3 regions of the Pseudoalteromonas sp. S327 genome follow, and region 2 is predicted to be linked to each of the others. Evidence: predicted binding sites of a transcription regulator. Region 2 holds the regulator's gene; each other region holds the start of a gene.

Region 1 (7,911 bases), on a different contig from region 2:
AATAGGCCCAGCCTTTGCGGCAGGCCTTTACGATGTAGCATGGGAGCTTGAAAAAGGTCATAAACCCACACTTAGCCACTCTATAAAGTCGATGTTTAGAAACCCAGTAGGCGAATGGGGCTTTGCAATAATGCTAATGGTTATCATGATTGCTTGGATGCGTTTAGCCGCGCTTGTGCATGCTTTATATCCTAGCCACGCCAATCCCACCTTTGAAGAGTTATCGGCGTTTTTAACGTTAGGCAGCATAATAGGAGGGGTATTACTGGTGACTGTATTTTCGCTTTCTGCTTTTGCTCCACAAATAATGATGGAGCGCCGAGTAGATATTATGACCGCTGTAATAAGCTCTATGAACGCTGTAAAAACTAACTTTGCCGCTATGGTGGTATGGTCAATTTGTATATTTTTATTGGTAGCTGTTGGTTTTGCTACCGGCGCCACGGGCTTTATTGTAATTATGCCTTTGCTTAGTTACGCCAGTTGGCATGCTTATATTGCAGTTATTAAAACCAAAAAACCTCGTGGTTACGAGTAACAACCAACCACTTAAAGTTCCAACCACACTGACTAAAAATAGCGCCAAAAGGCGCTATTTTTTTATCAGCCTAGCAAAGCAAGCTGTGCTTAAAATACCCAAATAGCATGTAAAAAGGGCTGGTTTTCTATTTTATTAGTCCCTAACTTGTTGTACCAATAGCGCCACTCTACCCCTACCATTAACTGCTGCGGGTTTAAATTAAAGTTTTGCCCTACATCCCAATGCACAGCGGGTTGAGCAAGCAACCACTCATTAACTTTATTGCCTAGTTCGTCATCACGTCCAGAAATATATTCTACGTGGCCGGTAAAATAAAATGCTTGGCTAGCTAGTGTAAAAGGTGCACCCCATGCAAGGTCTATAAAAATGCTGTTGTCTTGCTTGGCTAGCTGATCTTTTTGCACGCCGCCGTTGGCATCAATGTAACCTGCAAATGTAGTTGTTAAAAAATCAAAACCTGGGGCATCCCAGCTGAGCTTGATGCCTGGGGTATATTTCATTAACCCCTCTTCACCGGCGTTTATACCAAACACTAAACCTGTGTCTTTTATTGCACCATAACGCACAGAGGTATCAAAGGCTTTTGATAAGCTAAGTGTTGTGTACCACTCGCCATATATACCCGTATCTTGAAAACCATCACTAAGGCTGTCGTTTAAAAAGTCGATAAAAAAGTAGTTATCACCTAAGTCATGCTCTGAGGCATGCTCTATGGTGTAGGTGCGTGTAAATGACGACTCCCCGGTAAAGGGATTTAAGGCATCGCCAAAATTTGTGTGAAGCTGTGTGACGCTCCAATTTGCTGCTAGTGCTGAGTGAGACAAAAGCAGTATAGATGTTGTAAACAGTGTTTTTAAAAAATTCATGATTTATTTACATAACCCCAATTAAAATGCGGCGGGAGTATATCAGTGAGCATTCACCAACTAAAGAGATTAAATAAGTACAAAGGCTGATTTTTAAAATCTAAGCAGTAAAGCCCAGTAGCGCGACTTTAAAAGAGCAGCGTTAGCCCTGTATAAAACACCTGAATTAATCATTACGCAGGTAATAAATAAGCACCTTTATATTTTGTATACCCTTGCTTAGCTTATTTACTGGGTTTTATTTAGAGGTTGTAGCGCATGCAATATTAAGGTGAGCTTTAAAGGCAATTTAATAACGGCGTGAATTGTAAGGCTAAGCACATTAGGTAGCTGTATTACACAGACTATGCCTTATTGAGCATAAACAAATTTCAACTCTTTCGATAAACAGCCATAGTTTTTTACTACTGTGCACAATTTACAAAAATAAGTGCATAAAATTCATATTCTATGTCTCTCCTTTTTTAACCCTACGTACCCAATGAAAATAAAACATTAAATATCAACAACTTAAGTAAGCAAACTTGGTAGGCATAGGCTTTGCTTCATGTATTGCAAGTTAAATGGTAGCAATGGCTACATACAACAAATTACACAACGGGAGACATTATGAGTAACTCACAACACCCAATTGAATTTACAGCCCCAGGTATGGATAACGAATCAGCAAAAAAAACAATTGAAACACTCGATAACCGACTCGTAGCGCTTTTAGACTTACAACTTACTTTAAAGCATATTCACTGGAATGTAGTAGGCCCAAGCTTTATTGGTGTGCATGAAATGTTAGACCCACAAGTCGATGCTATTCGCGAAATGACCGACACCATCGCAGAGCGGATTGCTACATTAGGCGGTACGCCACAAGGTACACCTAAGTCAATTGTAGATCGCCGCACATGGGAAGAATACTCATTAGGTAAAGCCTTTGTAGTAGAGCATTTAGGTGCATTAGACAAAGTATACAGTGGCGTAAACGCCGACCACCGCAAAGCCATTGGCACGCTGTCTGACTTAGACCCAGTATCAGAAGATATGATCACTAGCCAGCTAGGTGACTTAGAACAGTTTCAATGGTTTGTACGTGCACACATTGAATCGTCTGCAGGTAAACTAAATCATTAATTTATTACCCACTTTGCCATACAAGGAGTGTTAATAAGAGTTAAAGGACTAGTAAAGATACAAGGATACGTTACATAAGTAGGTACAGGATGAAGTGCAAACTACAAGGACCCGTTGCTTATTACATAAAGGATGTAGTAAATGCACCAAGGATGATCAAAGCTTGCTAACGGATTTGGTAAACCTACAAGGATTGTTAAAATGCAAACGCTTAGCATACCTATACTAAGCGTTTGCATTTTTACCACTTTAAAGCTTAAAACTATCCCAAGGACCAGTAATAGCCAACGTTTTAGTTGGCATGTATACGTTTACAAACAAGGTTTGCCCGTCAGGTGAAAAACACGCCCCAGCAAGCTCTGTTTGCGCATGCAATTTAGCAAAGTTATACACCTCTCCTTTAGGTGTTACTCCGCGTAAATGGTTATTCACCGTGTCTGTGTATTGATCCTCACATACAATTAAATGCCCGTTAGGTGCTACCGTTAAATTATCACCAAAGTTGTATAACGACTCGTTTGTACTTTCTACAAATAGTTGTATTTTACCAGGCTCATTTTGCTCTAACTCAGTGCCTTCGTTTTTTGAAGGTGTGTACTTCATTACCTGACCTAACTGCTTTTTGCCCCCATTAGTACAGCAAAAATAAAGCTCATTTTTACCCCAATGTATTCCCTCTCCTCTTGCAAATAAGGCTGCACCTTTTTTATAACCTTGCTTACGTAGGTCATCATTTGGGCTTTTAGGGTCTGTGAGCGTTATCCATTCAACTAAAAGGTCGCTGTGTAATGGCATGGCTGGTGAATCCCAATTTCGGCTATCAAACTGAGGCTGGTTTTTAATTACCATCGCTTGCAATGTGCCGCCTTTATTTAACTTATCGCGATGATGAGGAATAAACCGATAAAACAAACTATCGCCTCTATCTTCAGTTAAATAAACAATACCAGTTTGTGGGTCTATTGCTGCGGCTTCATGATTAAAGCGGCCCATATCATATAATGGCTCAGGCTTAATTAAGCCTTTGGCGCTGGCTGGTACTTCAAAAATGTAGCCGTGAGATTGAGACAAGCCATCGCTTTTATCCATAACGGTTTCTTCGCAGGTTAGCCAACTGCCCCACGGCGTTACACCGCCTGAGCAGTTTCTTATTGTGCCACACAGCGATAAATACTCTTGCTCGCGCTTTTGCTCTTTTACGTTATAAATTATATGGCTAGTGCCCCCAGGCAAAGCTACACCATTTTTAAATGAATCATAGGCTAAGGGGGTTTTGTGATTACTAATTAAATCAGACGCTTTATTAATGTGTTTAGGTTGTAACTCATGGTTACGTATAAGGGCTACGCGCTCGTTATCTAATGCAATACAACCCATGCCATCGGCACGGTCGGGTACGTCTAAACCATCATCCATTTTATCGCCAAGTGCCGATATAACCCGATAACTAAAGCCTTTAGGTAAATCTAATAAGGCCTGAGGGTCGGCTATTAATGGGCCATAAGCTGGCAACTTAGTCGTTACTTCAGGTAAAGCAACGTTACCCATTGCGCTGCGCGATAAGCCAATAAACGCAAGCGAGCCTGCACTAAATAAAAACTCTCTTCTAGAAACCATTATTTTATACCCGTGTTTTTTATTAAATCTATAGTAAAGGAAATAACCCGCTAGAAGTGCGGCGCTTTGCTAAATTCATCAAAATGTAATAATGTAACATTCCATCCGTATCAGATATCAGTTAATTCAACTTTAAATAATTGCCCTCACTGTTTAATAGTAGGATAGTAAGTTACTCAAATAACAACGGCTTAATTAGGAGTATCATGATCAAAGTATTACTAGCAACCAGCTTAATTGCCTCTTCATTCGCAGCTTTAAGTAATCCACTCACCGTTGAAGAACAACGCATCAGCAAAGCACAAACAGCTATGCCCACTGTGTTAAACGCCTTTAATAAAGAAGTAACCACCTTTGAGCAACAGTTTAAAGCGCTCAATAACTTTAAAGAGGCAAAGCAGCTCATTCAAACCTATAGTTTTGAGCTGTGGGAAAGCGCTAAGCAACGCATTATTAAAACTAACAATTACGACGACCGAGCACTTTACTGGGCGCGCTTGCTTTCAAGCAAAATAATACGTACAACCGCAGCTAACGTTGAGCTATCTGACGCGCAAATAAATACGCTGCTAAGCATGCTTGAAGAGGGCAGCCGAGGCCGCACCGATTTAGCTTTTTCATCAGGCAGTGATAAAAAAATTATACTTACCGGATTTGACCCTTTTTTACTCGACAAAAATATCAACCAAAGTAACCCATCTGGGGTCGCCGCATTGTTACTCGACGGCCAAGTTATTAATTACAATGGCGTTAGCGCCGAAATTAACACGGTTATGGTACCAGTACGCTACGAAGACTTTGACCAAGGTATAATAGAATCACTCCTTGCCCCCTACTACGCACTTAATAACGTCGACATGGTTGTAACGGTTAGCATGGGCAGAACCGAGTTTGATTTAGAGCACTTTCCTGGTAAACGCCGCAGCGTAACCGCGCCAGATAACGCCAATATTGTCTACGGTGGTACGCAAACAAGCCCTGTTATACCCAAGCTAAATGGCCGCCCACTACCTGGTAATGAGTTTGTAAAATTTAGCCTACCAGTAAGCGCCATGCAAAACGCCAAAGGCCCATATAAAGTAATCGACAACCGCGAAGTAACTACACTTAATAAAACCTTTAAAGCCGGCTCATACGGCGCGCTTAAAAACAGTGTTGCGGTAAATGGCGGCGGAGGTGGTTATTTGTCTAACGAAATATCGTATCGTAGTATTCGCCTGCGTGACGCGCTAAATTCGAGCATTCCTACTGGGCATATCCATACCCCGCGTATTCAACAATTTGAACCCGAAACAGAAGCCAACATAGTTAAACAAATTAAAGCAATGCTCACGCAAAGCTTAGTGGCATTATAATAAAGCTAAGCAATTAATATGCATAAAAAAAGGGCAATATTAATTGCCCTTTTTTACTTTTGCGCGTTAGCTCTTCGGGTAGTTAGATGGGAAAAACGCACGTTTAGCTTCTTCATCAAACTCTTTTTTAAAGGCGACATCGGTGCCAATTTTGCGTGCACGCGCAACCGCTGGCCGGCTATCAATGCTTTCAAACCAACGTTTTAAATTAGGGTATGGCGCTAGGCCTTCTTCTCCAAGTACTACTGGCGCTTTATCAATCCAACCCCAAGCAGATACATCAGCAATGGTGTATTCATCACCCACTATAAAGTCGCGACCTTCAAGGTGTGCATCAAGCACTTCGTAATGGCGCTGCGCCTCACGCAAGTAGCGATTAACGGCGTAATCAAGCCCTTCAGGCGCCATGTGTCTAAAGTGTACACTTTGCCCCGAATACGGCCCAAGGCCCGATGCTATAAACATTAACCATGAAAGCATTTCGGCGCGATTCTCTGGCTTACCTGCTAACTTACCGTGTTTTTCACTTAGGTACATTAATATAGCGTTCGAATCAAACACACGTGTTTCACCATCAACAATGGCAGGTGCTTTTGCATTAGGATTGATGGCTTTAAACTCAGCTGTGTGTTGCTCACCTTTTAAGGTATCAAGTGGCACAAGTTCAAACGGTAGGCCTGTTTCTTCTAAAAACAAAGCAACCTTCATTGGGTTAGGTGTATGGTGAAAATAAAATTTGATCATAAAACGCTCCTAAAAGTAGTAGCTACAATTAAACCACAACTTGAGCAGTCGTTCAAATAACAAAAATAATTAGCTAAAGTACTTAACCAAACAGCTCACTTGTATTAACCCTGCACCAATATAAGCAAATATAAAACGCGCTTCTTCTTGTGCCTTTTTAATAAATGCCACGGCAAAAGTAACTACAATAATAATTACACTTAATGCTAAGCCATATAAAAAAGAGCCACAAAAGTGAGGTAAAACAGCAAGTAAACACGCAATAATTACTGCGCCATAAAAAGCTACAGGCATACGAACGTTAAACAATATTCCAAGCAATGCAGTTATAAACGCAGACGCATACAAAATTACAACCTCCCTAGGCCACGCGTAACTTAGTGGATGTTTAAAATTAAAGTTTGTAGAGTTTAAACTAGTAACCGCAGACGAAGTCGCGTGTATAAAAATACTAACTAATAAAGCGCCGATAAAAAATGCAGCAAATGCCGAAACAGCACCACCGCCTGTATACCCTGCTTTCTCTTTTTCTATCACTATAACCACAACACTCAGTGCCGCACTAAGCTGAAACCATTGCCAGTAATCGTTACTAAAAAGAGGGATTGCTGCAAAGCCAATAACGGGAACTAATATTTTGGCTTCTTCGTTTTTGTGTAATAAATAAAAAGCCATAATAGCTATATAAAACAGTGCCGTTACATCAGGCATAAAATCTACTTCCTTTTAAATTTCAACACTATTTCTACATTTAGGGAATGCACTACAGCCAAAGAACGTATTTCCTATATTAGTACCTTTCTTTGCTTTACGTAGTACCATTTTCTCACCGCAACGTGAGCATATCTGAGTTTCTGAGCGTTCTTTTTTTGGCGCCTGCTTATGTTCAATAATTGTTTTTACATGGCTTACATGTTGGCGATTTGTTTTAAAACTTGGCTTTAATTTTCCGCTTTCAATTGTATTTACTATATCGTTTTTAGTATTAGCACTAAGTACTCGCTCGGTTTTACTTTTAATGTACTCAATACCGCCGCGTGCAAACCTAACATTTTCAGGTAGTTTAGTTTTAAATGTGCTGTCGCCAATAAAAATAATAACCGAAAATAATGCGTTACTGTTTATACCTAAACACGACTCAAGTGTTTTTAAATGCTTGTAGTTTTGATGCAGGGGGTTTTGAAATTTTGATGAGTGTTTAAAAATTTTTTGTGTCCACATTTTTTGATTCGCTGAACCAAAAATCCAACCTTTCATGTTTTTAGTTTCCACCACAAACACACCAAACTCAGACACAATAATATGATCAATTTGCGTAGTACCATTTTCGATGCCGTTTTCAAAAGTAGGCAGCGTCACATTTTTAATTAACGTGTAATCTGCCTTATTTAAAAACAGTTTAATTAGCACATTAACTTGCCACTCTCCTATCGCTCCTTTAAACCAAGGTGTTTTAAAAACCCCAATACAAATAAACAGCGGTATAAAATACCAAAGCTGGCCTAATAACGTGGCCAAAATCGTAGAAAAATCCATATTTAGTTAATCCTTTAAGCTATACAAATGGCATAATAGAGCCGCGAAATTTAACAAAAATAAACTAGCAGTACACGTAATAATGCACGTTCAATATTAAACACATTTAAGCATTGTTTTTAATACG
Region 2 (7,911 bases):
GTGCAAAAATAATATCGATGACGGGTAACCCGCTTTCTACTATGGCTACACTTGCCGATGTGCACGTATGCATAAAAGTAGAACAAGAAGCGTGTTTATTAGGTTTAGCGCCTACAGCAAGTACCACTGCTACTTTAGCGATGGGTGATGCAATGGCGGTTGCGCTTTTAGAAGCACGCGGCTTTACCGCCGATGACTTTGCACTCTCTCACCCTGGTGGCAGTTTAGGTAAACGATTGTTGCTCACTTTAAAAGATGTAATGCACAGCGGCACAAACACCCCTATTATAGGTGTAACGCAAACAATTAAAGACGCGTTAATAGAAATGTCAGCCAAAGGGCTGGGCATGACCGCTATTGTAGATAACAATCAACAGCTTGCAGGCCTTTTTACCGACGGTGACTTACGCCGTATTTTAGAGCAAAGAGTTGATATACATAGCACCGCTATTAGCCAGGTTATGACCAAATCATGCACAACTGCCACGGCCGATATACTTGCAGCTGAAGCCCTAAACATAATGGAAAATAAACGTATTAATGGTTTAATTGTTGTCAATGATAAAAACCAGCCAATAGGCGCCTTAAATATGCAAGACCTCTTAAAAGCAGGAGTATTATAAATGCAATTTGAAGATCTCTATCAACCGCTAAGCGATGATGCCAAAGCACGCGCCAAAAAAGTAAAACTACTCATATGCGATATTGATGGTGTATTTTCTGATGGCCGAATTTACCTCGGTAACCAAGGCGAAGAATTAAAAGCATTTAATACAAAAGATGGTTTTGGCATTAAAGCGCTGATCAATAGCGGTTTTGAAGTTGCGGTCATTACGGGGCGTCACTCAGAAATAGTGCAAACTCGCATGAGCAGCTTAACCGTGCAGCACATTTATCAAGGCCAAGAAGACAAACTTATTGCTTATCAAGAACTCAAAAACACTTTAAAGTTAACTGATGAACAAATAGCCTATATTGGCGACGATGGTCCTGACATGCCAGTAATGGAGCGCGTTGGCTTTGCCGTTGCAGTAAACGATGCGCACCCGCTTATTAAGCGCTTATCGCATTACACTACGCAAATGCCTGGCGGCTTTGGCGCCGTTAGAGAGCTCACAGACTTACTTATGCTAGAGAATGGCATAGCGCTTACAACACAAGGCACCAGTTCATGAATGCAGCACGCGTTATACTCAGTGCGTTATTCATCGGCTGTATGGTTTGGCTTTGGTACCCTTATTTTACCCAAACTAATGTAGCGCCAGAGCAAGAACCTGAAGTAATTGCAAAGCCCGATTACACCGCTATAGAGCTTAAGCAAACAGCCTATGACGAGCAAGGCAAAATAAGCCATAAAGTCACTGCGGCTAAAATGGAGCTGTACCAACAGCTTGGTTTTACATTTTTTGAAAAACCTATTTTCACCTTGTATAACGAAAAGCAAACATGGCGAATAAATGCAGACGAAGCAACGCTTTACGAAGATAAACAACTTATTTTAGAAGGCAATGTGGTTGCTAAAAATTTAGTTGATAACGCCATGATAGATAACATCAATGCCGATAACATCGAAGTCGACATTAAAGCGCTAACAATGCGCTCTGAGCAGCCAGTGGTTGTCACTGGGCCTAATTTAAAAATTGTCGGGAAAGGCCTTGAAGCCGATTTAAAAACCGAAGTAATAAAACTAATTAACCATACGCGAACAATATATTATGACCAATAAACTCACTAAAATACTTATTATCCCATCGCTAATGCTTGCATTTAGCGCCTCTGCTGCTGAGCCTGCTGCTCAACCGCCAGCAAATCAAATTTCTATTAGTGCAGACCGTCAAGAAGGCCAACTTAAAGAAAACGTAGGTATTTTTGAAAAGAACGTCGAAATTGTGCATGGTAATCGCAAAATTACAGCCGACCGACTTGAAGTACATAAACGTGAAGACTTAGGGGATAACAAACAACTCCTTATTGCCACTGGCAGCCCAGCCTACTTCGAAGAAAAACAAGACGATGGTACCGTAATGAGCGCCAGTGCAAACGAAGTACGTTACGACGTAGCAAAGCGCTTTTTAACGCTTGTTGGCGATGCTGAAGTCGCACAAGCCGGTCAAAAAATTAATGCTAAAAGTATTACCTACGATATGCAGCAGCAGCTTATTAGCGCAGAAAAAGACGAAAACTCCACGGATCGTGTCCACACAATTTTAGTGCCTGTTGAAGCAAAAATTAAAGAAAAAACAGGTAACGAAGGTCAACCATGAGCACCTTAAAAGCAGAACTATTAGCAAAAAGCTATAAAGGCCGCCAAGTTGTAAAAAATGTAGGCCTTGAGGTAGAAGCCGGCAGCATTGTTGGCTTATTGGGCCCTAATGGCGCAGGTAAAACCACCACCTTTTACATGATTGTAGGATTAGTACCTAGCGACAAAGGTAAAATTTCTATTGATGATAACGACATTACGTTATTACCTATGCACAGCCGCGCCCGCTTAGGCATTGGCTATTTGCCGCAAGAGTCATCAATATTTAGAAAGCTGACAGTTTATCAAAACTTAATGGCTATTTTAGAAACGCGTAAAGAGCTCAATAAAGCCGCGCGAGAAGAAACGCTCAACAACTTACTTGATGAATTTAGTATTCAGCATATTCGCGATAGCCAAGGTATGGCGCTTTCTGGTGGTGAACGCCGCCGTGTAGAAATTGCCAGAGCACTGGCAGCGAACCCCAAATTTATTTTATTGGATGAGCCTTTTGCTGGTGTTGATCCGATTTCAGTGTTAGATATAAAGAAAATAATAGAACATCTTAAAAACCGTGGCATTGGCGTATTAATTACCGATCACAATGTAAGAGAAACCCTTGATGTTTGTGAAAAAGCCTACATTGTTTCTCATGGGGAGCTAATTGCATCTGGTACCCCAGAACACGTATTAAATGACAAAACTGTACGCGATGTTTATTTAGGCGAGCAATTTAGGCTGTAACATTTAAGCCACACCTACAAGCATCTGCTAATATTAATTATAACAACATAAAAGGATTGTTAGAGATACATGAGGCAATCATTACAGCTGCGCATGGGCCAGCAACTTACAATGACTCCACAATTGCAACAAGCGATTCGCTTGCTGCAGCTCAGTACATTGGATCTCCAGCAAGAAATACAAGAAGCACTTGATAGCAACCCGCTATTAGAAGTAGAAGAGCAAGATTACACGGAAGAGTCGGCTGGAAAAAATGAACAAAAAGCAGATACGGATGATGTAACCGTAAGCGCATCGGCTGACGATACAACCAGCGAGTACGAGCAAGACAGTGGCGAAGCTTTAAATAAAGACACCGTTAGCGATGATATGGCAATGGATGTAACCTGGGATGAGTACATGAGCGCAGCCCCTGCGGCATCCTCAGGCCCAATGCCGGAAGATGAGTCTATTTATCAAGGTGCCTCTACTGAAACGCTACATGAGTATTTAATGTGGCAGCTTCAGCTTACTCCTTTTAGCCCAACTGACGAAGCCATTGCTATTGCCATTGTAGAAGCTGTAGATGACTCGGGTATTTTAACGCTAAGTTGCGAAGAAATTTTAGAGAGCTTTAACCAAGAAAACAATGACGAAGTTGAAGTTGAACTTGACGAAATAGAAGCCGTTTTAAAGCGTATTCAGTTATTTGACCCTGTAGGTATAGCCGCGCGCAGTTTACAAGAGTGCTTGTGTATTCAGCTAAACCAGTTTGATAAAGACACCCCTTTTATAGAACAAACTAAAATGATCTTAACCGATCACATTGATCTATTAGCGGCACGCGACTATCGTACATTAATGAAAAAGACTAAGCTTAAAGAAGACGAGCTTAAAGAGGTCATGACCCTAATACATACCCTCAACCCAAAACCTGCAGATACAATAGTAAGGGAAGAGTCGGAGTATGTAATACCGGATGTGTCGGTTAAAAAAATAAAAGGCCGCTGGGTGGTAGAGCTAAACCCAGATAGCATGCCAAAAATACGCGTAAATAGTCAGTACGCGGCTATGTCACGTACCGTAAAATCAAGTGGTGATAGCCAATTTATTCGCTCTCACTTACAAGAAGCTAAATGGTTTATAAAAAGCCTTGAAAGCAGAAACGACACGCTGCTTAAGGTAACAAACTGTATTGTAAAACAGCAACAGGCATTTTTTGAACATGGCCCAGAAGCAATGAAGCCAATGGTTTTAAACGATGTTGCTGAAATGGTAGAAATGCATGAATCGACAATTTCGCGTGTTACTACGCAAAAATATATGCATACGCCACGTGGTATTTTTGAGCTTAAGTATTTTTTCTCAAGCCACGTAAGCACTGAAAACGGCGGTGAGTGTTCATCAACCGCAATACGTGCCCTAATTAAAAAGCTAATTGCCGCGGAAAACTCAGCTAAACCATTGAGTGATAGTAAAATTGCGGATATATTGGCAGAGCAAGGAATTAAAGTAGCTAGACGCACAATAGCAAAATACCGTGAATCGCTAGCTATTCCACCGTCAAATCAGAGAAAGAGTTTGATATAAGACGTAAAAAACAAAGAGGAAATGCTTATGCAACTAAACCTAACTGGTCGTCACGTAGAAGTAACTGATTCACTTAGAGACTATGTAAATAATAAATTTGCAAAGCTAGAAAGGCACTCAGATCATATTAGCAATGTGCATGTCATTCTCGATGTAGAAAAACTCAACCAAAAAGCAGAAGCGACTATTCATGTAAGTGGCGCAGATTTATTTGCCTCAACAGAGCACCAAGATATGTATGCCGCTATAGACTCGTTGATTGACAAGCTCGATCGTCAAGTCATAAAACATAAAGAGAAGCTTGCTAGACACTAATATTATGAAATTAAGTACATTAGTATGCCAGGACTGCAGCAAAGCTGCGGTCCTTTTTAGTAGTAAAAAAAGAATTTTAGAGTTTATCAGTGAGCTAGCTCATGAAAAGCTCCCCTACTTACCACAACAAGATATTCTTAATGCGCTGGCAAGCAGAGAAAAGCTAGGCAGTACTGGTATTGGCCGGGGTATCGCCATTCCTCATGGCAGAATGGGTGGCGTAGAAGAGCCGCTGGCTTTAGTACTTGTTAGCGACACGCCTGTTAACTTTGACGCTATTGATAACTGCCCTGTTGATATTTTTGTTGCACTCATCGTACCAGATGGCGATAACCAACAGCACCTAAAGACTCTGGCAACCATAGCTGATAAACTGAGCAACAAAGAATTTTGTAAACAGCTGCGCAGTGCTAAAACCGATGCTGAGCTGTATCAAGTAATTGTTGATCAATCGTAGTAAATATTAAGGGCTATAAATGGAGTTAATTATCATAAGCGGCCGTTCTGGTTCAGGTAAGTCGGTTGCTTTACGCGTGGTTGAAGATTTAGGCTATTATTGCGTAGATAATATTCCGGTCAACTTACTGCCCTCTTTAGTGCGAAGTGTTTCAGATAACTATGACAAAATAGCCGTTAGTATAGATGTTCGTAATATCCCCAAAGAACAAGACGAATTTAACGATATTCTCGAGTACCTTCCTGACTTTGCTAAACCCACACTGTTTTATTTAGATAGTGATGATCAAACACTGATCAAACGTTTTTCAGAAACACGCAGATTACACCCTTTATCCATCGATTCGCTGCCGCTTGATTTAGCAATAAAAAAAGAAAAAGAACTGCTTGATGGGCTCGTAACGCGCGCTGACTTTATGCTTGATACCACCGATTTAAGTGTGCACCAATTAGCAGAGTCAATTCGCGAAAAAATACTGGGTAAAAAAGATAAGCAACTTATTGTAACGTTTGAATCGTTTGGCTTTAAACACGGCATACCTAAAGAAGCTGATTATGTTTTTGATGCTCGCTTTTTGCCAAACCCCCACTGGGAGCCTGAACTCAAACCGCTTACGGGCCTTGATCAACCAGTAAAAGATTTTTTGGCAAATCACAGCATAGTCCAAAAATTCACTTGGCAAATTCAAACCTTTGTACAAACTTGGTTGCCACACTTAGAGCGTAATAACCGTAGTTACCTCACTATTGCAATTGGCTGTACTGGTGGTCAACACCGCTCGGTTTATTTAGCGCAAGCCATTGGTGAGAGCTTTGCTATGACGCATCCGAATGTCAAAATTCGTCATCGTGAGCAAGAAAAGTAACCTTAAAATAATAACCTGTTCAGTTTAGGTATAGTAATTTATGCGCTGTGAAGACACATTTTTAATAAAAAATAAATTAGGCTTACACGCCAGAGCGGCAACGGTCCTTGCGCAATTAGCTGTGCAGTTTGATGCTAAAATCACCTTACACCAAGATGATAAAGAAGCCGCAGGCGACAGCGTATTGGCTTTAATGCTACTTGAAAGCAGTAAAGGTAAAGAAGTTAAAGTAGTCTGTGAAGGCCCTGACTCAGAGCAAGCTTTGCATGCGGTTGGGCAATTAATTGTACAACGATTTAACGAACAAGAATAATTTAAAGCATCATAGCCTTATAAGTTAAAGACTTATCAGGCTAGACTATAAAGATTTAGTGAATTAGGGTATTCCGACTCGCCTAATTTAGTGCTTTAATTTAGGGTAATAAAGCCATGCCCCTGCTAAATTTGGTTACTTAATTTTAAACACTAATTTAGTCCCAGCATTGGGTTTAGCACAAAAAATAAAGAAAATGACAGTGGGCAACACCACTTACTAAACACCTTTCCATTACACAAAAATATTTAGGATGCCAATGCCAGAAGCGTTTGAACAAGACTACCCACTACAGCAACTAAAACAAGTGACTAAATCACTTAATAGTGGGCAATTTGTTCAAGTAAGACGCATGCTAGCAAAAACAGCACCTTGTGATACAGCACTGCTGCTTGAATCCTCTCCGCATAAAATTAGACGCATGCTTTGGCAACTGGTTGACCCAGATGTGCAAGGGGATGTGCTAGAAGAGCTCTCTGAAGATGTACGTTTAGGTATCATTGCACAAATGGAACCTGAGCATATTGCCGCGGCCACTGAGGATATGGGCCACGATGATTTAGGTGAAGTCCTGCGTAGCCTACCTGATACCGTGTACAAAGATGTGGTTAGCGCTATGGATACGCAAGACCGCGAACGCGCTACACAGGCTTTATCTTACCAAGAGCGCTCTGCAGGCGCGCTAATGAACACCGATACGGTGACCATTCGCCCAGACGTTACACTTGATGTTGTGCTGCGCTATATTAGGCTACGCGGTGAGCTGCCAGAGGGCACCGATGATTTATACGTTGTTGATAAACATAACTGTTTTTTAGGTGCATTGTCACTTAGTACACTGTTAACTAATCCGCCTGAAAAAATTGTTCAAGATTTAATGGATGAAGACTGTGAGTCTATCCCTATTTCGATGGATGAAAGTGAAGTTGCTCAGTTATTTGAGCGCCACAACTGGATATCGGCCCCTGTAGTCGATGATAACGCCCACTTGCTTGGACGTGTCACCATTGATGATATTGTTGATGTTATTCGTGAAGATGCAGAGCACAGCTTATTAAGCCTTGCCGGTCTTGATGATGAAGAAGACACCTTTGCACCTGTTTTAAAAAGCTCAAAAAAACGCTCAGTATGGCTTGGTGTTAACTTACTCACTGCCTTAGCTGCCGCCTTTGTGGCCAGCTTTTTTGAAAGCACCTTAGATATATTACCTATTTTAGCTGTACTCAATGGCATTGTGCCCTCAATGGGTGGTGTAGCAGGTAGCCAATCTTTAACTCTGGTTATTCGCGGTATTGCCGTGGGCCATATTAACCAAACTAACCAACGATTTTTAATGGCTAAAGAGCTGGCGATAGGCGCATTAAACGGGGTTATTTGGTCAATACTTATAGCCAGTGTAATTGCGC
Region 3 (7,911 bases), on a different contig from region 2:
GCAATTGAAAACTTTGTAAAGCTTAATCTAAACGGTAAGTTATTTTTAAATGTAAGCCCTAAAACCTTGCTTGACCCTTGCCACCCAAAAGGTGAAACCTTGCACTTAATAGAGCAGTTTGGCTTAGCAGCAAACCGCGTGGTGATTGAGGTAACAGAGCAAGAAAAGGTCGACGATGGTTTTTTATTATTAAAAACAATTGCACACTACCGCGAGCTGGGTTTTACCATTGCCATTGACGACTTAGGTGCTGGTTACTCGGGTTTAAAACAGTGGTCTGAACTATGCCCCGACTTTGTAAAAATCGACCGTTACTTTATTGATCATTGCGATGAAAGCGAAGTTAAAAAAGAGTTTTTAAAATCGATTACGGTACTCGCAAAAGCAACAAACACCGCAGTAATAGCCGAAGGCATAGAAAGAGTAGAAGAGCTTGCCTATGTTGAAAGCTTAGGCATAGCAAACGTACAAGGTTTTTTACTGGAAAAACCAAACTCAAATCCAAGCCTTGATTACAGCTCAGAGCAATTACAAGCATTAAACTTTAAACAGCCAAGCAATACGTTTGATCAATCAATAGCGATTGGCTGGCTTGCTGTTACACAAGAAGCAATAGACAGCGAAACCCGTTGCAAAGACGCCCACAAGCTATTCGAAAAAGACAAAGCCGTGATGAGCCTAGCGGTTTTAAATAAAGCCGGCCAACCGGTTGGCTTACTACATAAAGATCAGCTCACTGAGGTGTTTGCAGCGCCCTATGGCCATGCACTTTACGACAAGTGCCCCGTAACCGACTTTATGGATAAACAACCTTTAGTGGTGGATGAAAACCAACTTCTTGATACCGTGAGTCAGCAAATTACAGAGCAAGACTTTGATATTCGCCGCCATATTGTGATCACCCGAAATAAACGTTACCTAGGGCTTGCCCCATTGCGTGATATTTTAAAGCATATAACAGAAGAAAAAATTCGTCACGCCCAGCATGCTAACCCACTCACCATGCTCCCTGGTAATGTAGCCATTAATGAGGCAATAGAGCAAAGGTTACGCTCACAAAGTGCGTTTTCGCTTGCCTATATAGATCTTAATCACTTTAAGCAGTTCAATGATTTATACGGTTATGCCAGTGGCGATAGTGTGATTAAATTATTGGCAGATGTAACCGTGCAAGCATGCGAAAACAGTGCTAACTTTGTAGGACATATAGGTGGTGATGACTTTATGGTTGTGTTTGACCAATCAGATGCTGTGTATATTTGTAATACCATAATTGAGCAGTTTGAACTGCAATCACGCACTTTTTTTACGCCTGAGCACATTAAGAGCAAAGGCTACTGGGCTACAAATCGTGAGGGAGAAAAGCAATTTGTACCTTTACTTACGTTATCAATTGGCCTTGTGGAGCCCGACTTACAAGAATGTAAAAACAGCCATCAAGTTGCAGCACTTGCAACAGATGCTAAAAAAGAGGCTAAGCGATATCGCCATAGTTATTTGTTTATTTGTAAGCGCAGAAAGCCTGCGCCTGCCGTAGTGCGCTTAGCACCAGAGAATAAACAGGTGGTATAAAAAATAGGTAATTATTATGTTGCCATTAAAAGTAGTTGTTGGTGGATTTGCTTTATTTGCGGTTAGTTTTTTTGTGCAAGGGGTAGAAATTGTTAATGTTGCTCAAAAGCAAAGTGTGCAAAATGCCCGTGAAGAATACCTAAGTGAGCTATTAACACGAGCCCTAGAGCGGGCTAATTATCCTGTAGACATAAAAATGCAGCCAGTGAGCTTACAGCAACAGCGTGACCTGATTGAGCTAGATAAAACAGAGTTAGATGTTTATTGGAGCATGAGCAGCCCAGAACGAGAGGCACGGGCAATAGCCGTTAAAGTCCCGCTATTTAAAGGCTTTATAGGCAAGCGCGTTTTATTAACCAGTAAAAAAAATGTCGAAAAATTTAAAGGCATTACCACTTTGGCGCAATTAAGTGAGCTCTCGGCAGTGCAAGGGCATGATTGGCCAGATACAAAAATAATGGCCTATAACGGCTTACATGTAAGGCCGCTGAGTAACTATCAAGCTATGTTTACGCTTACTAGCCGTGGCAGAATTGATTACTTTCCTCGCTCATTTATCGAAGTTAATTCTGAGCTTGTTGCCAATGCGCAGAGTAACTTAGTTATTGTGCCTAATTTATTTATTAGTTATCCCACCGGTATTTATTATTTTGTTGTAAGTAGTAAGCCAGCTTTAGCGCAAGCCATAGAGCTTGGGTTGCAAAACATGCAAAACAGCGGAGAGTTTGATGCGTTATTTGATGAGTATTTTGCAAAAGACATAAACTCTCTCCCTTTTACAAAAGGTTATACCACGGAGCTAAAGCTCGATAACCCTTACTTTTAAAACAAAAAAGGAGCCATAGGCTCCTTTTTTATAATAGGGTTACATGCACTTTATTAGCGAAGTAACGCTTCAGGTAATACTGGGCGAATTTCACGGATAATTGCTTGCGTAAGCTTAGGTGCACCACAAATAATGTTACCGCTATTGTTGTAGTTAACGCCACCTGCAAAATCAACAACCATGCCGCCAGCTTCTTTTACAAGTAACTCGCCTGCTGCTGTGTCCCACGGTTTTAAACCAATTTCAAAAAAGCCATCAACACGGCCCGCAGCTACATACGCCATATCTAGCGCTGCAGAACCTGCACGACGAATATCAGCAGTTTGTGTAAACAATGCTTTAAACGCGTCTGTGTATGCATCTAAGTGATGTTTTTGTTTGAAAGGGAAGCCTGTTGCTAAAATTGAACCAGCTAATTCTACGGTTTTAGTAACGCGTAAACGCTTGCTGTTTAGCTGTGCGCCTTGACCACGAGATGCAGTGAAAAGCTCGCCACGAATTGGATCATAAATTACAGCTTGGTCTAAACGACCTTTTACTTTAAGTGCGATAGAAACCGCGAAATGAGGGATACCCTTGATGAAGTTAGTTGTGCCATCAAGCGGGTCAACAATCCATTGGTAATCTGCATCTTTGCCTTTGTGCTCACCTAGTTCTTCACCAACAATGCAGTGATCAGGGTAAGATTTTAAAATTGTATCACGAATTGCGGCTTCGGCTTCTTTATCAATGTTAGTCACTAAGTCGTTAGTGCCTTTTTGTTGAATTTCAACTTTTGATAAATCTTCACTTGCGCGAAGTAAAATTTTGCCTGCGTTGCGCGCAGCGCGAACCGCAATGTTTAACATTGGATGCATGGTATTACCTTTGGGTTGTAAAAGAACGTTTATATATTTAAGCCGGCGTATTTTAGCGACTTTTGCCATAAAGTAAACAATAAACCCCAAATACTTTTGTGTGTTTTTTGTACGGCCTTGAAATGCATGTAAATTTATTCGTATCTAAGACATGTTGGCGTGTATGGATTGAAATTTGTTCAACCGAAGGGCAACTTAATCACAGCGCGAAGTGCGAAGCCTTGGGGGCTCAATAACTTCCATGAAGCAAAGCTTCCGCGTCCTGCTCACGCTCCTTACCTACATCCATGTAGGCAAAGCTTCCGCGTCCTGCTAGCAAACATACTGTTGTAAAAATTAATCTTACAAGGGCAATACACGCCAATAATACTAAAAAGTAAAAAAAGTGCTTTACCTAAAGTTAGCTTGAGGTTTTATCTTGTGTTTAAGCATTCAACTAGGGTAAATAATAATGAAATTAGAACACGTACATTTAGTAGTAAACGATATAAATGCCATGCTTAAATTTTACCAAGCAGCCTTTCCTTATTGGTCAATTAGAAGTGAAGGGCATAACACCTGGTATGGCAAACCTAAGCGCTGGGTACATTTTGGCGACGATAACCATTACATTGCTATAAGCGATAATGGCGAGCATAAAAACAGAGATTTGGCAGGGCACCAAGTCGGACTGGCTCACTTTGCCTACGTTACAAACAACCTAGACGCTGTTATACAGCGCTTAAAACACGCCGGATTTAGCATTGATAAAGAGGGTGCAGAAAACCCATTTAGAAAAAACGTATATTACTTAGACCCAGCCGGGTTCGAGGTTGAGTTTGTGCAGTATATGAGTGACATTCCAAGCGAGCGTAATAACGACTTATAAAATAGGCAGTAACTAACGGTGTAGAAAAGCGCATAATATGGCTTTTCTACCCATTGTGTTTTTACCCGTATTATTTATTACTCACCCCAAGCTGGGCCTTTAAATCATTAGCAAAACTCACAAACTTTTCTTTAATGGTGCGTTTAACTTTTACCTCCACCGAACCTAAAACTGTTTTACCTTCTAGGTTAATTGTGGGGCCTTGACGCTTATTAAGCGACACCGTTTTGTTTTCAAAACTACCTAATATACAAAACATTTTAGAAACTACATTAACGTGCTCTGGTACGTAAATTTCTTCGCTGCCAAAAATACAATTTACATGCACGGTAACATGTTGGTGGGCAAAAATAGCATCAGTAAAATCTAAAACAATCGACCCCATATAGTTTTGAATGTAAATATCTTTAGGCACCACCCATTGGCCGCTACGCTCGCTTGAGCCTAAAATGCTTCGCAGTGTTAAGTTTTCTTCATCCGCTTGTTGGGCGCTGTAGTTAGGGGCAAATTGCGTTTGCTTTTGAGCACTGTACTGGGTATCTGTAGTAAGGGTTAAATCCTCTACTAAATTAAGTAACGCAGTATTTTCGGTTGCTTCCATTGCACTGTCTAAGCGCCTTTCAAAGGCTTCAGCTGAAATAACGCCATGGCTGTAGTTATAAATAAGTTGGTCTATCACTTGTTCGCGAACTTGCTCTATTGGGCGGTCTTCAATTTTTACAGACATGGGAATAATCCTTTTTATATGAGTTACCACTGTACATAGCAAGTGGTGTACCAAAAATTAACTATTTATATATCAATGGCTTATTGTTTTAGTAGCGCCGCTTAATTTATTATATTAACGATAGATTAACCAAAACAGCAATATAATCGTTATTTTCACCACTTAAGAAAGTTTTACCTAATAGCCTGTAAATGTTTACTCGGAGGTATTTTTATTTATACCTAATGAAATAGTTAACTCCATGAATTTAAAGTGTTAATAAAGTTGGCCTAAAGCTCGCATATATAAAAGTGTCTTTAATCAAAAGGAGAAAGATTATGAAAACATTCAACAAATCTATGATTGCGGCTTTAGTTCTAGGTACTACAGCTATGGGTGCTCAAGCGGGCACGTGGGAAAATGAAAGTAAAGATGCTTGGATTGATGGTAAGGCAGAAACAGTGCTTCTTATGAACACTAATCTAAACAACTTTGACATTAACACTGATGTAAAAAATGGCAAGGTAGTACTTACAGGTAAAGTAAACAGCGACCTTGATAAAGAGCTAGCTGAAGAACTTGTAATTAGCCTAGATGGCGTATCTGATGTAGAAAACAACCTAACTGTTGTGAAAAACATGGATATGGACGACAAAGATCGTGACACTATGGATGATGACGATAACGACTTAACTGACGCTAAAATCACCACAGTAATTACTACACGTTTCTTATTTGACTCAGAAGTTGACGGTACAGATATCGACGTTGATACCGACAACGGTATAGTAAAACTTAAAGGTTCTGTTGAAACAGAAGCTGAAAAGCAGTTAGCAGTAAAAATTGCTAAAAATGCTGAAGATGTTCGTGACGTAGTAGATGAACTAACTATTGTTGCTGAATAATACACTATACTAAAAAGCCCAGCTTAGCTGGGCTTTTTGCTTGTCATTTTTAAAGGAGCTATATCATGGATATCATTCGTATAATACTGTCGATTTTATTACCGCCACTGGGTGTATTTTTACAAGTTGGTTTAGGTATGCACTTTTGGCTAAATATTTTACTAACTTTACTGGGTTACTTCCCTGGTTTAATTCACGCTATCTACATTATTGCTAAAAAATAATGTGTGGTGTGTTCAATGTGAGCCGGCCACTTTTTTATAGTTATTAAAATTGTAAAAAAGCGGCTTACATACTTCTGTGTTTATTTTTCTGTTATTCCCTGCCTATTCGCATGCAAAAAGATTACTATTTAAGCAGTCAGCTTACTGATTGTTAAAATAAAGGTTTTTGCTAGTGACAAGCCTTAAAAAACTTTTTATACTGCAACCCGCTTTAGTCGCTCAGTGGCTAAACGCTTCAAAAATTAACTACCTCGTAGTTATACAAAGTTGGCCCCTTAGCTCAGTTGGTTAGAGCACACGACTCATAATCGTTAGGTCCCCAGTTCAAGTCTGGGAGGGGCCACCATTTTTACAAGCTTCCTAAGTAAACACCTACTAACAAAAATTACCCTGTGCTACCTCTGTGCTACTTTTAGTATAGCAAAGCTTTATAGTTAATATTTAATGTGATGTAATTAAAATTAGCGCTTAAATGACCAAAGGGAACAAATGAAACTTCATACAGTGGCAAATGACATAAAATATTGGGTTATCAGACCAGGCAATGATGCTGTCTACTTTAGGCACTTTATGCAAAATAGCGTAGTTGCTTTAGGTCATATTGATGATGTAATAAAAGAAGAAGGAGTTATCAAGTCAGTTGAGCCTTCGGATATATTTACAGCGCTAAAATCAGAACTAGACCAAAATAGAGCTCAAGAAGATGAGGCATCTGATAAAATATTGACAGACGAAGAAGCAAGGAAAGAGTCTGCACAAATAACATCAGCTGTAACCCAGGTTAAAACTTTTATAAATGATCTAAAAGTGGGTGATGTTGTAATTACACTTAACTCTTCAAAAGTTTTAGTAGGTACAATTAAGTCAGACGCATATATTGAAGAAGGTGATTTAAAAGCCCTGTTGATAGATGGCTCTGGCTACTCTTCTAAAATATTGAAATATAAATTACGAAGAAATGTAGAATGGGAATCACCTAGAAATCGAGAAACGATACCTAAGCCAATTAAGCCTAGCTTAGGACCAAGTCAAACGCTTTTCTCTATCAGTGAAGATAATTCAGAGCTTTTCACGCATTGGCTTTATAGTATTTTTTTACAGAACGGGCGCTTATATTTTTCTACTAAAATTGATCAAAGAAACAAAATCAGTCAATTCAATGTTACTGAATTCCAAAGAACTATACAGAAGTTAGAGTTGTTAGCTACGAAAATAGCTAGTAAGGACTTTGATGGAAATTTGTTTAATGAGATTGAAGAGCAATATATTTACTCCGGAATCCATAATGAGTTTTCATTGGTTACTAAAAACTCTTTTTTATCACCTGGCAATATTTGGAGTGACGTTGGAGGTGAGGCTACAAAGCTTGCTGTGTTTGCCGTGTTATTAGGAGGATTGTTCGGTGTAAATGTTGAAGCGAGTGAAGAGTTTACTGAAGAACAAAAAGTTGCAATTAATCAGACTGTTAAAGAAATGAAAGAAACAGGAAAAGGTAACTTTGATGTCTTTCAGGCTAGTATTAAAGCCAGTCTTGATAAACCTAATAAGTCAATAAAGCAAGTTAGTGAAGATACATTGGACGGTAAAAAAGAGATCACTTTCCCAAAAGTAAAAGCTGACGGAGACACTGGAATATGACCCTATTAGTGGGGGTATGTGCATCAGTTTTATTCATTGTATTCATTTTGTTATTACTTAAAAAAATACCAAATGATTATCCTAAATTGAGTGAAACTGTATACAATTTTGTAGCGGCTATAAGTATAGTTGCCGCAGGTGTGTGGGCCATTTCTACATTTAATATTTTAAATCAAAGAGATATAGCACAAGCACAATTAACGGAACTAAAAGAAAAGCTAAAAAATGTAGAGTCGTCGAAAATAGAGCTTTCAACAGAAGTAGTTAATTATGAAGGTATAAATAAAGATGAACGCTCTAAAGGTGTTATTGTAA

What was found. The regulator sigma-54, encoded in region 2, starts transcription at its own class of promoters, with help from an activator protein. The targets are predictions, from matches to a motif close to GTTGGCACGNNNNTNGNNT.
Region 1: the regulator sigma-54 is predicted to act here: its motif matches at 1,935-1,953, upstream of dps (DNA starvation/stationary phase protection protein Dps).
Region 3: the regulator sigma-54 is predicted to act here: its motif matches at 5,114-5,132, upstream of CWB60_RS16680 (BON domain-containing protein).

What each region holds. Positions count from the first base shown of each region.
Region 1 covers NZ_PNDP01000023.1:9,393-17,303, forward strand. Annotated here, with positions in the region: gene CWB60_RS08055 (DUF2189 domain-containing protein) at 1-538, shown strand, start outside; gene CWB60_RS08060 (nucleoside-binding protein) at 628-1,407, opposite strand; gene dps (DNA starvation/stationary phase protection protein Dps) at 2,017-2,532, shown strand; gene CWB60_RS08070 (alkaline phosphatase PhoX) at 2,782-4,149, opposite strand; gene CWB60_RS08075 (PA0049 C-terminal domain-containing protein) at 4,356-5,504, shown strand; gene CWB60_RS08080 (glutathione S-transferase family protein) at 5,571-6,248, opposite strand; gene CWB60_RS08085 (hypothetical protein) at 6,318-6,959, opposite strand; gene CWB60_RS08090 (NERD domain-containing protein) at 6,975-7,784, opposite strand; gene CWB60_RS08095 (acyl carrier protein phosphodiesterase) at 7,904-7,911, opposite strand, start outside.
Region 2 covers NZ_PNDP01000033.1:46,178-54,088, reverse strand. Annotated here, with positions in the region: gene CWB60_RS10520 (KpsF/GutQ family sugar-phosphate isomerase) at 1-623, shown strand, start outside; gene kdsC (3-deoxy-manno-octulosonate-8-phosphatase KdsC) at 624-1,175, shown strand; gene lptC (LPS export ABC transporter periplasmic protein LptC) at 1,172-1,726, shown strand; gene lptA (lipopolysaccharide transport periplasmic protein LptA) at 1,716-2,264, shown strand; gene lptB (LPS export ABC transporter ATP-binding protein) at 2,261-2,986, shown strand; gene CWB60_RS10495 (RNA polymerase factor sigma-54) at 3,056-4,555, shown strand; gene hpf (ribosome hibernation promoting factor) at 4,583-4,870, shown strand; gene CWB60_RS10485 (PTS sugar transporter subunit IIA) at 4,875-5,327, shown strand; gene rapZ (RNase adapter RapZ) at 5,347-6,192, shown strand; gene CWB60_RS10475 (HPr family phosphocarrier protein) at 6,233-6,505, shown strand; gene mgtE (magnesium transporter) at 6,765-7,911, shown strand, end outside.
Region 3 covers NZ_PNDP01000055.1:43,890-51,800, forward strand. Annotated here, with positions in the region: gene CWB60_RS16655 (GGDEF domain-containing protein) at 1-1,572, shown strand, start outside; gene CWB60_RS16660 (substrate-binding periplasmic protein) at 1,589-2,398, shown strand; gene suhB (inositol-1-monophosphatase) at 2,452-3,255, opposite strand; gene CWB60_RS16670 (VOC family protein) at 3,707-4,123, shown strand; gene CWB60_RS16675 (LiaF domain-containing protein) at 4,194-4,850, opposite strand; gene CWB60_RS16680 (BON domain-containing protein) at 5,168-5,734, shown strand; gene CWB60_RS16685 (YqaE/Pmp3 family membrane protein) at 5,800-5,958, shown strand; tRNA gene CWB60_RS16690 (tRNA-Ile) at 6,228-6,304, shown strand; gene CWB60_RS16695 (DUF8426 domain-containing protein) at 6,448-7,596, shown strand; gene CWB60_RS16700 (hypothetical protein) at 7,593-7,911, shown strand, end outside.